Niveibacterium microcysteis: one gene and its partner. Each later gene encodes a partner of the first gene's protein in a complex. Links are inferred from orthologs where the notes say so. Each region holds a gene or a part of one and is shown in the gene's direction. Other genes may lie near its edges.

Region 1 (7,916 bases):
ATCGACGCCCTGAGCTTCGAGCAGACGGACCAGCAATTGTGCGCCAGTCATTTCCATGAGGTCTCTCCTGTGAGATGACCCGGCTGCCTGCTGACTGGGATTTGCGGTTCCGCAAAGAAAAAACCCCGCCAGCTGCACGCCGGCGGGGTTGAAATCCTGTTGACCCTAGGACCCCTGCTACGGCGCGCAAGCACCTACGCTTACTACGCGTACTACTACCGCTACAGCGGAAGCCGACAGGACGTCGAAGAAGTACGTAGAAGCGAGCATGGATCGGTTAAGCCAACGGAAACGGAACGACGATTCAATTGCAGCACACAATCCCTGAAAGCTCAAGGGCCTCTTTACGAAAAATCGTGCTGCGATCGGCATCAAAGTCAGACAAATTCCTACAAAAAATCAAACCACTACGCGCAATCCGCGAGATCACGAGGCGCACGAAGATGTCGAAATGGCGTGATTTCCCATGCAGTTTCAATGACATCGACATTGCCAGACAAGCTCTGACAAAGCGGTATGTTTTCACTGTGTTAAATCTGCCTCACGCGGCCTTCTTGGCTTCGTCGCGAAGGGCGCGCCGCAAGATCTTGCCAACGTTGGTCTTCGGCAACTCAGTCCGGAACTCAACCAACTTTGGCACCTTGTAGCCAGTCAGCTTTTCGCGGCAATGGGCGATCACGGCCTCGGCGGTAAGGTTCGGATCCTTCTTGACGACGAACACCTTGACGGCCTCACCGGACTTTTCGTCCTGTACACCAATCGCCGCCACCTCCATTACCCCCGGGTGCGACGCAACGACATCTTCCACCTCGTTCGGATAGACGTTGAAGCCGGATACAAGAATCATGTCCTTCTTGCGGTCGACGATTCGGACGAACCCCTTCTCATCGACCACCGCCACGTCACCGGTTTTCAGGAAGCCATCAGGCGTCATGACTTTGGCCGTTTCGTCCGGGCGGTTGTAGTAGCCCGCCATCACCTGCGGCCCACGCACACAGAGCTCACCGGACTCGCCAACACCCAACTCGCGACCATCTTCATCGCGAATCGAAATCTCGGTCGACGGCACTGGCAGGCCGATTGCGCCATTGAAGGCAGGCAGATCGAGCGGATTGATCGTCACCGCCGGCGACGTCTCGGTCAGACCATAGGCCTCCACCAACGGACGCCCCGTCAGCGCACGCCATTTGTCGGCGACAGCGCGTTGCACAGCCATGCCGCCGCCCAAGGCGCAGCGCAGCTGCGAGAAGTCGAGCTTGACGAAATCGGGGTGGTTCAACAACGCGTTGAAGAGCGTGTTAACGCCGGTGATCGCGGTGAAGGGGTGCTTTTGCAACTCTTTCACGAAACCGGGAATGTCGCGCGGATTCGTAATCAGGACGTTCGTCGCGCCGACCTTGAAGAAAGTAAGGCAGTTCGCGGTGAGCGAGAAGATGTGATAAAGCGGCAACGCGGTAACGATTACCTCTTCGCCTTCCTTCAGGAAGGGCTTGATCCACGCATGCGCCTGCTGAAGATTGGCAATGATGTTGCGGTGCGTAAGGACGGCGCCCTTTGAAACACCCGTGGTACCGCCGGTGTATTGAAGGAATGCAATGTCGTCCTGCGTGACCTTCACAGCCGCCAGCTTGCGGCCCTGTCCGCGCGCCATCGCCTGCTTGAAGGGGATATGCCCGGGAATGTTCCAGGCCGGAACCATCTTCTTGACGCGTTTGACCACAAAGCTGACGAGCGCCCCTTTGAGGCCACCCAGCATGTCGCCGATGCGGGTGACGACAACATGCTTGACCGGGGTGTGGCCAAGCACCTCCTGCAGCGTCGAGGCGAAGTTCTCGAGGATCACGATTACGTCCGCGCCCGAATCCTTGAGCTGGTGTTCAAGCTCACGCGGCGTATATAGCGGGTTGCAGTTCACGACCACATAGCCGGCGCGCAAAGCGCCCCACAGACACACCGGATACTGCAGAAGATTCGGCATCATCAGCGCGATACGCGCCCCCTTCGGGAGCTTCAAATCCTGCTGCAGGAAGCCGGCGAACGCAGCACTCAAGCGATCGAGCTCGTCGTAACTGATCGCTTTGTCCATATTGACATAGGCCGCCCGCGGGCCGAACTTGCGCACGCCCTCGGCAAACAGGTCACCAATCGCCCCGTACTGCGTCAGGTCGATGTCTGCCGGCACGCCAGCGGGATAGCTCTTGAGCCAGACCTTCTCCATCTCCATACCCCCGGTGTTGTCTTATGTTTTCCTGAACGCGCTTTGAGTGCCGACTGTTCGATCATCTGCCCAAAAAGCGTCGCCCGGTATCGCCTGAAAGCTCACTCGTCGTCCGCCTCGGCGGGCCAATTGCGGATGTAGTTCTTGAGCATCTTGTTCTCGAAGCTCTGCTCCTCGAGGACCGCCTTGGCTACATCGTGAAATGAGACAACGCCCATCAGTGTTGTGCCGTCCATCACTGGCAGGTAACGCTGGTGGTCATCGACCATCACGCGGCGTAGCTCGTCCATCTCCATGTCCGGCCCAGCCGAACGCGGCTCGCGCAGCATCACATCCGACACGGTCAGAGCCCCCCAGCCCGCACCAGCGGAAGTCAGCGCTTTGAGCACTTCGCGGAAGGTCAGCATGCCGACCATGCGACCATGATCGAACACGACGAGCGAACCGACATCCTGTTCGCTCATGACCGATACTGCCTCCGCCAGTACAGTCCCCGGCGCCACGGTGTAAAGCACCTTGCCCTTGATCGCCAGAATTTCGCTTACCAGCATCACTCACTCCTCGTTATGAGACCGCTTCGAAACGGTTTGCGACATGGCGGTTGAATGGCAACCAGGGCAAACCATACTCTACCGTATGGTCAGGCCGAATGTGAATACCCATCAGCCCTACCAGAAACACAAAGGGCGACCCGAAGGTCGCCCGTGCATCATTACTCGTCGTAGTCAGCTCAGCGCTGCAGATCGCCAAGCTTGCCTTTGACCTTCGCCCACTCGTCCGCATCAGGCAGGGGATCCTTGCGCTCGACGATTGGCTTCCACAACTTGGCCAACTCGGCATTCAGCGCGATGAACGACTGCTGATCTGCCGGCACGTCGTCTTCAGCATAGATCGCCTCAACCGGGCATTCGGCCACACAGAGGGTGCAATCAATGCACTCGTCCGGGTCGATCGCCAGGAAATTCGGGCCTTCGCGAAAGCAGTCGACCGGGCAAACATCCACGCAGTCGGTGTATTTGCACTTGATACAGGCTTCAGTCACCACATAAGTCATTTCTTGTCTCTCCATCGGCGGTTGGGGCGTGTTTCACCGCGAGGCTCAATGATACCGGAGCTTCCTTGCGCTCCAACACCACCCGTTTCACGATCCGGCAAAGCGCGCGCCACAACTCATCTTTTTTTAGTAGCATTCACCGCTTGCCCGGACTCAAACCCGGCTCCTGCCCCGAGATCTGACCGCGTGGCAATCCCCCACGGCGGACATCGGCAATCGAGGCCGTTCCAAACAGCGAGGAATCATGAGCGAACACATCCTTCACGTCACCGACGCATCTTTCGAGCAGGACGTTCTGCAAGCGCAGACGCCTGTTCTGGTCGATTACTGGGCAGAGTGGTGCGGCCCCTGCAAGAGCATCGCTCCGATTCTTGACGAAATCGCCAAGGACTACGCTGGCAAGCTCGTCGTAACCAAGCTCAACATCGACGAAAACGCTGAGACGCCGGCCAAGTACGGCATCCGTGGGATCCCGACGCTCATGCTGTTCAAGGGCGGCAGCGTTGAGGCGACCAAGGTTGGCGCGCTCTCCAAATCGCAATTGACCGCATTCATTGACAGCAACCTGTAATACGGCTAGATTGCCGTCATAACTGCTTCGGCGCGCCGCCCGGCGCGCCGTTTTCAATCAACACTCCCTTCCCATCCCGTCGTATTCACGACTTCAAACGGCGCTCAGTCTCGCCGGTCAGGTATTTCCATGCACCTCTCGGAGCTCAAGTCACTCCACGTCAGCCAGTTGCTCGAAATGGCGCACGCCAACGAGATCGACGGCGCCAACCGCCTCCGCAAACAAGAATTGGTCTTCGCCCTGTTACGCAACCGGGCAAAGAAAGGTGAGCCGATATTTGGCGACGGCGTGCTGGAAGTATTGCCGGACGGCTTCGGGTTCTTGAGATCACCCGACACGTCTTATCTGGCCGGCACCGACGACATTTATGTCTCCCCCTCCCAGATCCGCCGCTTCAATCTCCATACCGGCGACACGATCGAGGGCGAGATCCGGACACCGAAGGATGGCGAGCGCTACTTCGCGCTGGTCAAGGTCGACAAGGTCAACTTTGAATCGCCAGAGGCATCGAAGCACAAGATCCTGTTTGAAAACCTGACGCCGCTGCATCCGAACCAGTGCCTCAAGCTTGAGCGCGAGATCCGGGCGGAAGAGAACGTCACGAGCCGGGTCATCGACATGATCGCGCCGATCGGCAAGGGACAGCGCGGCCTGCTGGTTGCCCCACCGAAGTCTGGCAAAACCGTGATGCTGCAGCACATTGCACACGCGATCACGACCAACCATCCTGACGTCGTGGTGATCGTGCTGCTGATCGACGAACGCCCGGAAGAAGTGACCGAAATGCAGCGCTCGGTGAAGGGCGAAGTGGTTGCTTCGACCTTCGACGAACCTGCAACGCGACACGTCCAGGTCGCCGAAATGGTGATCGAGAAGGCAAAGCGCCTCGTCGAGCACAAGCGTGATGTCGTGATTCTGCTGGACTCGCTCACCCGCCTCGCGCGTGCCTACAACACCGTCGTCCCAGCCTCGGGCAAGGTGCTCACCGGCGGTGTCGACGCCAATGCCCTGCAAAAGCCCAAGCGCTTCTTCGGTGCCGCACGGAATATCGAAGAGGGCGGTTCGCTCACCATCATCGCCAGCGCCCTGATCGACACCGGCTCGCGCATGGATGACGTGATCTACGAGGAATTCAAGGGCACCGGCAACATGGAGATCCACCTGGATCGTCGCATGGCCGAGAAGCGCGTCTATCCGGCAATCAACGTCAATCGCTCGGGCACTCGTCGCGAGGAACTGCTGATCGAGCCGGCCATCCTGCAGAAGGTATGGATCCTGCGCAAGCTCCTGTACGGCATGGACGAAATCGAGGCGATGGAGTTCCTGCTCGACAAGATCAAGGCAACGAAGACCAACAACGATTTCTTCGATGCCATGCGGCGCGGCTGATCTAGCTGCCCGCCAAGAAAAACGCCGGTCAATGACCGGCGTTTTTGTTTGCTCGTCAGATCGTTACGTCACTCGCCCTGTGGCCGCAATTGCATCGTCTTCAAGGTACCCTCAACCGAGAACAGACGAACGATGCGTTCGACTGGCGTCTTGACCTCACTGCGGAGCGCCCCGCGTACCACACCTTCGGTATCGACCTGAACACGGCCCGACGCGCTCAACGCACCAGCATCGAGGCGACGGATCTCCAATCGAACGCCCTTGCCCGGCTCACGAACAACGGCCCCTTCCATAACATTGAAACGCGTTACGCCACCGGAAATCGGTGCGTTACCGGAACGTCGCATGGCCTCAACGAGATCAATCCGATTGATCGAACCGTCGGCGATCGCGTAATTCCCCGTCCATTTCGACGCCCCCGCGAGATCAGCCAGGCTATCCGCTTCGCCGCTGAGCGTCATCGGCCCGGACACACGCCCGCTGACGAGCGATTGTGTATCCATGAGGGCGGCCAACTGATCAAAGCTCAGCGCATCAACCTTGAACTGCCCCTTGACGGCTACACGACTCAGGAAGTCCAGACTTACGACACCCTTGATCGCCCCGCCCAGCCAGTTGGCCGAGAACTGGGCATCGTCCATACCGTTCAAACCCATGCGCCCCGAAATCAAAACGTTATCGAGCTTCGTCTCGCCATACTTGAACTCGGGCGCAATAACGCTGGCAAGGATGTTGCCGTCCTGCACCTGCAGTTCATAAGTCACGGCAACTTCTTTCGGCTTCAGACGCGCCGACTCCCATTTCCCATCGCCGGAGAACAGAAATGCGCCGGACAGGTCGGCAATCACGGCCTTGCCGACCGGCACCGACAACGCGTCGACCTGAACCTCCTTCAAACGCCAAACACGCCCGGGCGACTCGAGCCCCGAAAGGCGCGCCAGCAGCGACGGTTGCAAACTACCGCCATGCAGCGCGACACGCAGTCGCTGCGGTTGTGATGTCACCCAGCGGAACCAATCCGGGCCGCCAAAGGCTCGATCGATGTGCGACGTCCCTCCCTCGCCAATCTGGATATCGCCCAACTCAAAGACGGGCCACGGATGGAATGCGACGCCAACGCGTCCAACCTTCACCGGCTCACCCAACCAGTTCGCCGCATCCTGCTCAACGCGCTGACGCAGGGTGGAGGCTTGCCAGGCCAGCGCGGCCACGGCAGCCCCAAGACCTCCAACAATTAGGAGCGCCACAACAATCATCAGCCCGCGGCGAATCTTGTCGCCCCCCTTGCCGCCGCCGCTGACCGCTCGATGACCCAAGGTGCCGAAGAAAACGCGAATCTTGTCAAAAATCGAGGCCTGCGAGCCGGACCCCAGCGCGCGCTCCAGGCGGCGAGCGTCCGCCGTCTGCTTGCGCTTATCCGCTGCGGTTGGCGCCGGGTCGGCGGCGGCAGGTGAAGATTGGGCGATTTCGCGGGGCTCGACGCGCGCCGGCGTTTCATCGCCACGCAACCAGCGGGCTTCTTGCTCCGCCACCCGCGCCATGCGGGCATCAAGCGTCTCGATGAGACCGGCTCGCTCAAGTTCAGTCAGGGCACGCTGAACGGACTTGCCGTCCTTCAGGCGTGTCACCAGTTCGCCAACAGTCGAAAAGCCATCGACCGCTTCGAGCACGTTTCGCGTCAAACGATCCCCGGAGCCTTTTGGCTCCGCCATCATGCGGTCGCCCGCTTCCGTGCGACAAAACACCGAGAACCGGTCCAAGCTTGACTCCTGCCGGGCCTTTCGGCCCGTAACGGTTAATCACATTGGAATATTACAGCAACCCAAATCACCCTTCGAAGCGAAAAGGCGAAAAATCATGTTGACAAGCTTCTCGGCCATGTCTATTATGGCGGCTTCTGTTCCTCGATAGCTCAGTCGGTAGAGCGCCGGACTGTTAATCCGTAGGTCCCTGGTTCGAGCCCAGGTCGAGGAGCCAAAGTTTCAAGAAACGCCCGCAGCGATGCGGGCGTTTTTCATTTTCCGCCCCGCTCTCTCAAAATCCAAGGATTTTGATGATTGCGCATCAATCGGGCGGCGCATCGCCGCCCGCCCAACACTTACATCGGATCAAGCCGGCGAAGATGTGCCAATACCGGCAACAGCATCGCGCTGCCCAGTCGCTTGCTTCGCGCGCCGTTCCAGCCAACGCGTGCGTCAGGCGCGTTGTCGTTGTCCTTGAACGGCATCTCGAGCGTCAGCGAGACGCAACCGAATCGATGCGCCACCCACTTCGACCCCAGCGTCAGCAGTTCGTCCTGAAAGCGGTCGTCGGTATAGCCGTGCCGCTGCTGGAAGTCCGGTGACGCCGCAGCGAGATCGCTGAGGAACTGCGCTTGCAAGGCGGTGTTCGTGCCACCGTAGCCAGGCACCATGTGCGAACCGTCGATGAAGACGTAAGGCAAGGTCTCGTCGCCGTGAATATCCAGGAAGAGATCGACCCCGCTTTGCGCCATGCCGCCCTGCACCGCGAGTATCTCAGGGCTGCGCGAAACTGTCGGCGCATGCCACTCCCGATTGAGATTGACGCCCGCTGCGTTCGATCGCAAGTTGCCGAGCCAAGCGCCGTCCGGATTGATATTGGGTACGAGGTGCACCGTTGCACGCCGCCGAATCTCACGCGCGACCGGGTCCGCTTCATCGAGC
Region 2 (5,409 bases), 1.5 Mb from region 1 along the record:
CTGAGTGGTCTTGCCATTGCGGCCGACCACCGTCTGCGAGAAACGCGACTTCGCCGCCTTTGTCTGTGTCAGGAACTGCTTGAGGTCATCAAGGCCGCCAGCGTTCGACGACCCGGAAAAGGCAAACGCCGCGACCAGCGCGGCGACTTTGAAATAACGCATCCAGTAATCCTCTCATGCACCGCGAACGGCAGGCGCAGCTCTCTGCGCGGCTTAGGCCGCCTACTCTTCCCGCTGCTGGTTGGGGGCAATCACCTCGCGGCCGCCACTGGGCCCCATCGGCGACACCAGGCCCGCCTTCTCCATCTGCTCGATGAGGCGTGCCGCGCGGTTATAGCCGATACGCAGATGACGCTGCACCAGCGAAATCGACGGGCGCCGCGTCTTGAGCACCACGTCCACAGCTTGGTCATACATCGGGTCGGCTTCGGCGTCCGCTTCACCACCGCCCTCGCCCATCAGGTCACCGCCGCTCTCATCGGCCCCGGTCAGAATACCTTCGATGTAGTCGGGCTCACCGGTTTGCTTCAGGTACTCGACAACCTTGTGCACCTCGTCATCCGCCACGTAGGCGCCATGCACACGGGTCGGGAATCCGGTACCCGGCGCGAGGTACAGCATGTCGCCCATGCCCAGCAGCGCCTCGGCGCCCATCTGATCGAGAATCGTGCGTGAGTCGATCTTGCTCGATACCTGGAACGCAATCCGCGTCGGAATGTTGGCCTTGATCAGGCCAGTGATCACATCCACCGACGGGCGCTGCGTTGCCAGAATTAGGTGAATCCCCGCCGCACGGGCCTTCTGTGCTAGACGGGCGATCAACTCTTCGATCTTCTTGCCGACCACCATCATCAGGTCGGCCAGCTCGTCGATCACCACCACGATGGCCGGCATCGTAGACAGCGGCTCCGGGCTTTCCGGTGTGATCGAGAACGGGTTGGTCAACGGCTTGCCCGCCTTCTGCGCGTCGGTAATCTGCTTATTGAACCCGGCAAGGTTGCGCACGCCCAGTGCGGCCATCAGCTTGTAGCGTCGCTCCATCTCGCCCACGCACCAGTTCAGCGCATGCGCGGCGTGGCGCATATCGGTCACGACTGGCGCGAGCAGATGCGGGATACCCTCGTAGATCGAGAGTTCCAGCATTTTCGGGTCGACCATGATCAGGCGGACCTTGTCGGGCTCGGACTTGTAGAGCAGCGACAGGATCATCGCATTCACGCCGACGGACTTGCCGGAGCCGGTCGTACCCGCCACCAGCAAGTGCGGCATCTTTCCGAGATCCGCCACCACCGGGTTGCCACCGATGTCCTTGCCCAAGCCCACGGTCAGCGCCGAATGCATGTTGTGATACGCCGCCGAGCCAAGGATTTCGGACAAGCGAACAGTCTGCCGCTTCGGGTTCGGCAACTCCAGACCCATGCAACTCTTGCCGGGAATCGTTTCGACGACGCGAATGCTCATTACCGACAGCGCACGCGCCAAGTCCTTCACCAGATTGACAATCTGGCTCCCCTTCACGCCCACCGCGGGCTCGATCTCGTATCGGGTGATCACCGGGCCTGGGTAAGCGGCCAGGATCTTTACCTCGACCCCAAAATCCGCCAGCTTCCGCTCGATGAGCCTTGATGTGTATTCGAGCGCCTCGACAGACGGCGGCTCCACATCATTCGACGCTGGATCGAGCAGCGAGAGCGCCGGCAAACCGCCGCTGGCTGCGTCGGCGAAGAGCACCTGCTGGCGCTCCTTCTCCACCCGCTCGGAGCGCACCACTTCAACCACGGCCGGTTCGATACGGATCTGAGGCGGCGGGGCCTCTTCACGCTTCTTGCGCTCGCGTTTGACCTTCTCTTCGCGCTTTTCGGCGACCTGCTGGCCAACCTTGCGGTCCTGCCACGCCTGAATTCGCGCACGCAATTCAGCGCCACCGTTCTCGACCCAATAACCAATGCGCTCAAGCGCATTCATCCATGAGAACCCGAAGAACAAGCTTGTTCCTGCAGCCCAGAGCGCCAGAAGCACCAGCGTGCCGCCAGTGAAACCCAGGTAGTTCGTGACGATCCGGCCGAGTTCGATGCCCAACACGCCACCCGGTTCGCCCGGCAGCGCCCAGGTGTGGGCGTAGAAGCGGACAGCCTCGATGGCTGCGCTTGCCAGCAGTACGACGATAAATCCGGCAACAACAAGGAAGGTCGAGCGTTTGCTGCCCGCAAGCTCCTGCCGCCAACGGCGCAAACCCGCGACGATGCCCCATACGAGCAGCGCAACCCACCACCAGGCTGAAACGCCAAACACCGAGAGCAGGAGGTCGGAGAACCACGCGCCGAATCGACCGCCCGGATTCAGCACCTTGTCGACCCTGACGGCATGGGACCAGCCCGGGTCGGACTTCTGATAGCCATACAGGATCAGGGCCAGGTAGAAGCCCAGCACGCCGAACAAGAGCCAGCGCGCCTCGCGCACCAAGCCCGCCATACGCTCAGGCAGGGGTTGGGACGGGGCGCGCATCGAACCGGAAAACAGCATCTGAAACCGCTACGGGAGTTTTAGGATTGTGCGCAGCGCCAGCCACGGCGCCGGGAGACCTTACAGGTCGTCAATGCTGTCGCAGAGCACGATGCCGTCGTCGGTTTCCTTGATCAGCCCTTGCACCTGCAGGTCCTTCATCACGCGGCTGACCATCTCGCGCGAGGCGCCGATCATCTTTGCGATGTCCTGCTTCGAGATCTTGCGCTTCACCACGCGGCCGCTGCCATCCTCGGCCGCCATGTCGAGCAGCAAACGCGCAACGCGGCCATAGACGTCCATCAGCGCAAGGCTCTCGATCTTGCGATCAGCCACGCGCAGACGGCGCGCCAGGTTACGCATCAGATGCAGCGCAACTTCGAAGTTCTCTTGCAGGATGCGGCGGAAGTCGGTCTTGGAAATCGTGACGAGATCGGCCGGCGTGACCGCAACAACAGTCGCCGAACGCGGCTCTTCGTCCACGACGCCCATCTCGCCGAACAACTCGCCCTGGCCGATCATGGTGAGGATCACTTCGCGGCCATCCTCGTCGCTGACGAGAACTTTCAGGCTGCCGGTGAGTACAAAGTACACGTAATCGGTTCGGTCGCCCGCGCTCACCACGCTGGAGCCGCGCGGCGCGCGGCGCATGATCGCGCAGCGGGCAATCGGCTGCAGCTTTTCGTCGGACAAACCCTGAAAGATCGGAAACGTCTTCAGGGCGGTGACAGAAACGGGAGTGCTTGTGCTCATGACGTTCTCCGGATCGCGAAGCTTGCGCGTGTAGCGTCTCTGCCGCGCGGGGCACACGGCAGCAGCGTTTAGCCCGCGGATTATGGCACAAGGAATATGCCAACCGGACCACGGGGCCGAGAGTCACCCGCTCGGCTATAATTTTTCGCTATCGGACAGGGAGATAACGCAATGAGCACGACCACTCGCCACACCAGCCTGATCATCCTGGGCTCGGGCCCGGCTGGCTATACCGCCGCCGTTTATGCCGCGCGCGCCAACCTCAAGCCGGTGCTGATCACCGGCCTCGCCCAAGGCGGGCAGCTGATGACCACGACGGACGTCGACAACTGGCCGGCGGATGCCGATGGCGTGATGGGCCCCGACCTGATGGCGCGCTTCGAGAAGCACGCTGCGCGTTTCAACACCGAAATGATCTTCGATCACATCCACACGGCGAAGCTTGACGCACGGCCGTTCACGCTGATCGGCGATTCCGGCACCTACACCTGCGATGCGCTGATCATCGCCACCGGCGCGACCGCCAAGTATCTGGGCCTACCGTCTGAAGAGGCCTTCGCCGGCCGCGGCGTTTCCGCCTGCGCGACCTGCGACGGTTTCTTCTATCGCAACCAGGAAGTCGCCGTCGTTGGTGGCGGCAACACCGCGGTTGAGGAAGCGCTTTACCTCGCCAACATCGCCAGCAAGGTGACCTTGGTTCACCGGCGCGACAAGTTCCGCGCCGAGGCAATCATGATCGACAAGCTGTACGAAAAGGTGGCCGCAGGCAAGATCGTGCTGGAGACGGATGCGACGCTGGATGAAGTCCTCGGCGACAAGACCGGCGTCACTGGCATGCGCGTGAAGAACGTGAAGACGGGCGAAACGAAGGACATCGCTCTCAAGGGCGTGTTCATCGCGATCGGCCACAAGCCCAACACCGACATCTTCAAAGGCCAGCTGGAGATGGATGACACCGGCTACCTGATCACCGAAGGCGGCCGCAACGGCAACGCCACGCAAACGTCCGTGAAGGGCGTATTTGCGGCCGGCGATGTGCAGGATCATGTCTATCGCCAGGCCGTCACCAGCGCCGGCACCGGCTGCATGGCGGCATTGGACGCCGAACGCTACCTCGACAGCCTCGGCAAGGCCTGATCGACCTCACGTTCAGCCCGGCCGCGACAGGCATAGCCCATGAGCAAGCGCAACGCACCGCCCGCGCCGCAGCACTTTGATGCGCTGCGGGCGCTGCGCAACAAGTTGCCAGCCGCGACACCGCGCCCGACGGAATCCCCGCGCGCGTTGCGCGAGGCCGCGCGCGACACGGAAGAGATCGACTTCGCTGCGGCAATGCGGGGCACCCAACCCTTGCCCGCGGCAAACATGGCCGAATTGTCGCGCCCAAAGCCGGCCCCTTTGCCACGCCCGAAGGTGGCGGAAGTCGAAACGTCGGCAGAACCGACGCCCAACACGCCGCGTGACGAGTTCGCCTCGTTCCATGACGCGATGCACGACGTCGTCGCGCTGCGAAAGGACGGCCGCGTTGATCCGGACAAGATGGGGCGGCGCGCGCCAAACCCGCATCCAGCGCATGAAGCCAGTGCCGACACGATGGGCGCGTGGCTCGATCGCGCCGAAAACCCGCACGACCCGGCCGCGCTGTTCCGCCACGCAGTGGGCCCAGCAGCGCCGCTGCGCGAATCCGGCCGGCTTCACCTGACGCCACCCGCGCCCGCACCGCAACCTCGGCAGCGCGAGGCGGACGAACAACAGGTGCTGACCGATAGCATCGTGGCGCCGATGAGCTTTGAGGATCGCCTGGATATTGGCGACGAAGCAGCCTTCCTGCGCCCCGGCATCCCGCGCAGGGTCCTTACAGACTTACGCCGCGGCCGCTGGGTGGTACAGGCCGAGCTGGATCTTCACGGCATGGATCGCGACGAGGCGAGGCTGTCGCTAGCCCAGTTTCTTGCCCTGCGACTGACGCGGGGCGAGCGATGCGTGCGGGTGATTCACGGCAAGGGGCTGGGCTCGCCAGGGCGCATTGGCGTGCTCAAGCAGCTCTCGCGCAACTGGCTTGCACAGCGCGAAGAGATACTCGCCTTCTGCCAAGCAAAGCCGCATGACGGCGGCGATGGGGCTCTGCTGGTTCTGTTGCGCGCCCCGCGCACT

What was found.
Region 2: the proteins of trxA (region 1) and trxB are in contact, whole or in part, in a crystal structure (PDB 1F6M), measured with the Escherichia coli proteins. The link is inferred for Niveibacterium microcysteis from one-to-one orthologs.

Annotation. Positions count from the first base shown.
Region 1 is NZ_CP071060.1:2,871,654-2,879,569, forward strand. What follows is about bases 2,418-5,179. They hold trxA (thioredoxin TrxA), read left to right. Parts: upstream 2,418-3,516; coding sequence 3,517-3,843; downstream 3,844-5,179. Other genes in these bases: JY500_RS13025 (CBS domain-containing protein), read right to left, coding at 2,418-2,769; fdxA (ferredoxin FdxA), read right to left, coding at 2,949-3,272; rho (transcription termination factor Rho), read left to right, coding at 3,973-5,179. In the rest of the region: ilvB (acetolactate synthase large subunit), read right to left, coding at 1-57; JY500_RS13020 (long-chain-fatty-acid--CoA ligase), read right to left, coding at 542-2,218; more of JY500_RS13025, read right to left, coding at 2,320-2,417; more of rho, read left to right, coding at 5,180-5,232; JY500_RS13045 (AsmA family protein), read right to left, coding at 5,301-6,992; JY500_RS13055 (M14 family metallopeptidase), read right to left, coding at 7,331-7,916. UniProt on the Escherichia coli protein: Participates in various redox reactions through the reversible oxidation of its active center dithiol to a disulfide and catalyzes dithiol-disulfide exchange reactions.
Region 2 is NZ_CP071060.1:1,354,065-1,359,473, reverse strand. The notes cover bases 2,577-5,409. They hold trxB (thioredoxin-disulfide reductase), read left to right. Parts: upstream 2,577-3,426; coding sequence 3,427-4,392; downstream 4,393-5,409. Other genes in these bases: JY500_RS06285 (Smr/MutS family protein), read left to right, coding at 4,432-5,409; JY500_RS06295 (Crp/Fnr family transcriptional regulator), read right to left, coding at 2,584-3,255. Also shown: outer membrane lipoprotein periplasmic chaperone LolA, read right to left, coding at 1-162; JY500_RS06300 (DNA translocase FtsK), read right to left, coding at 223-2,523.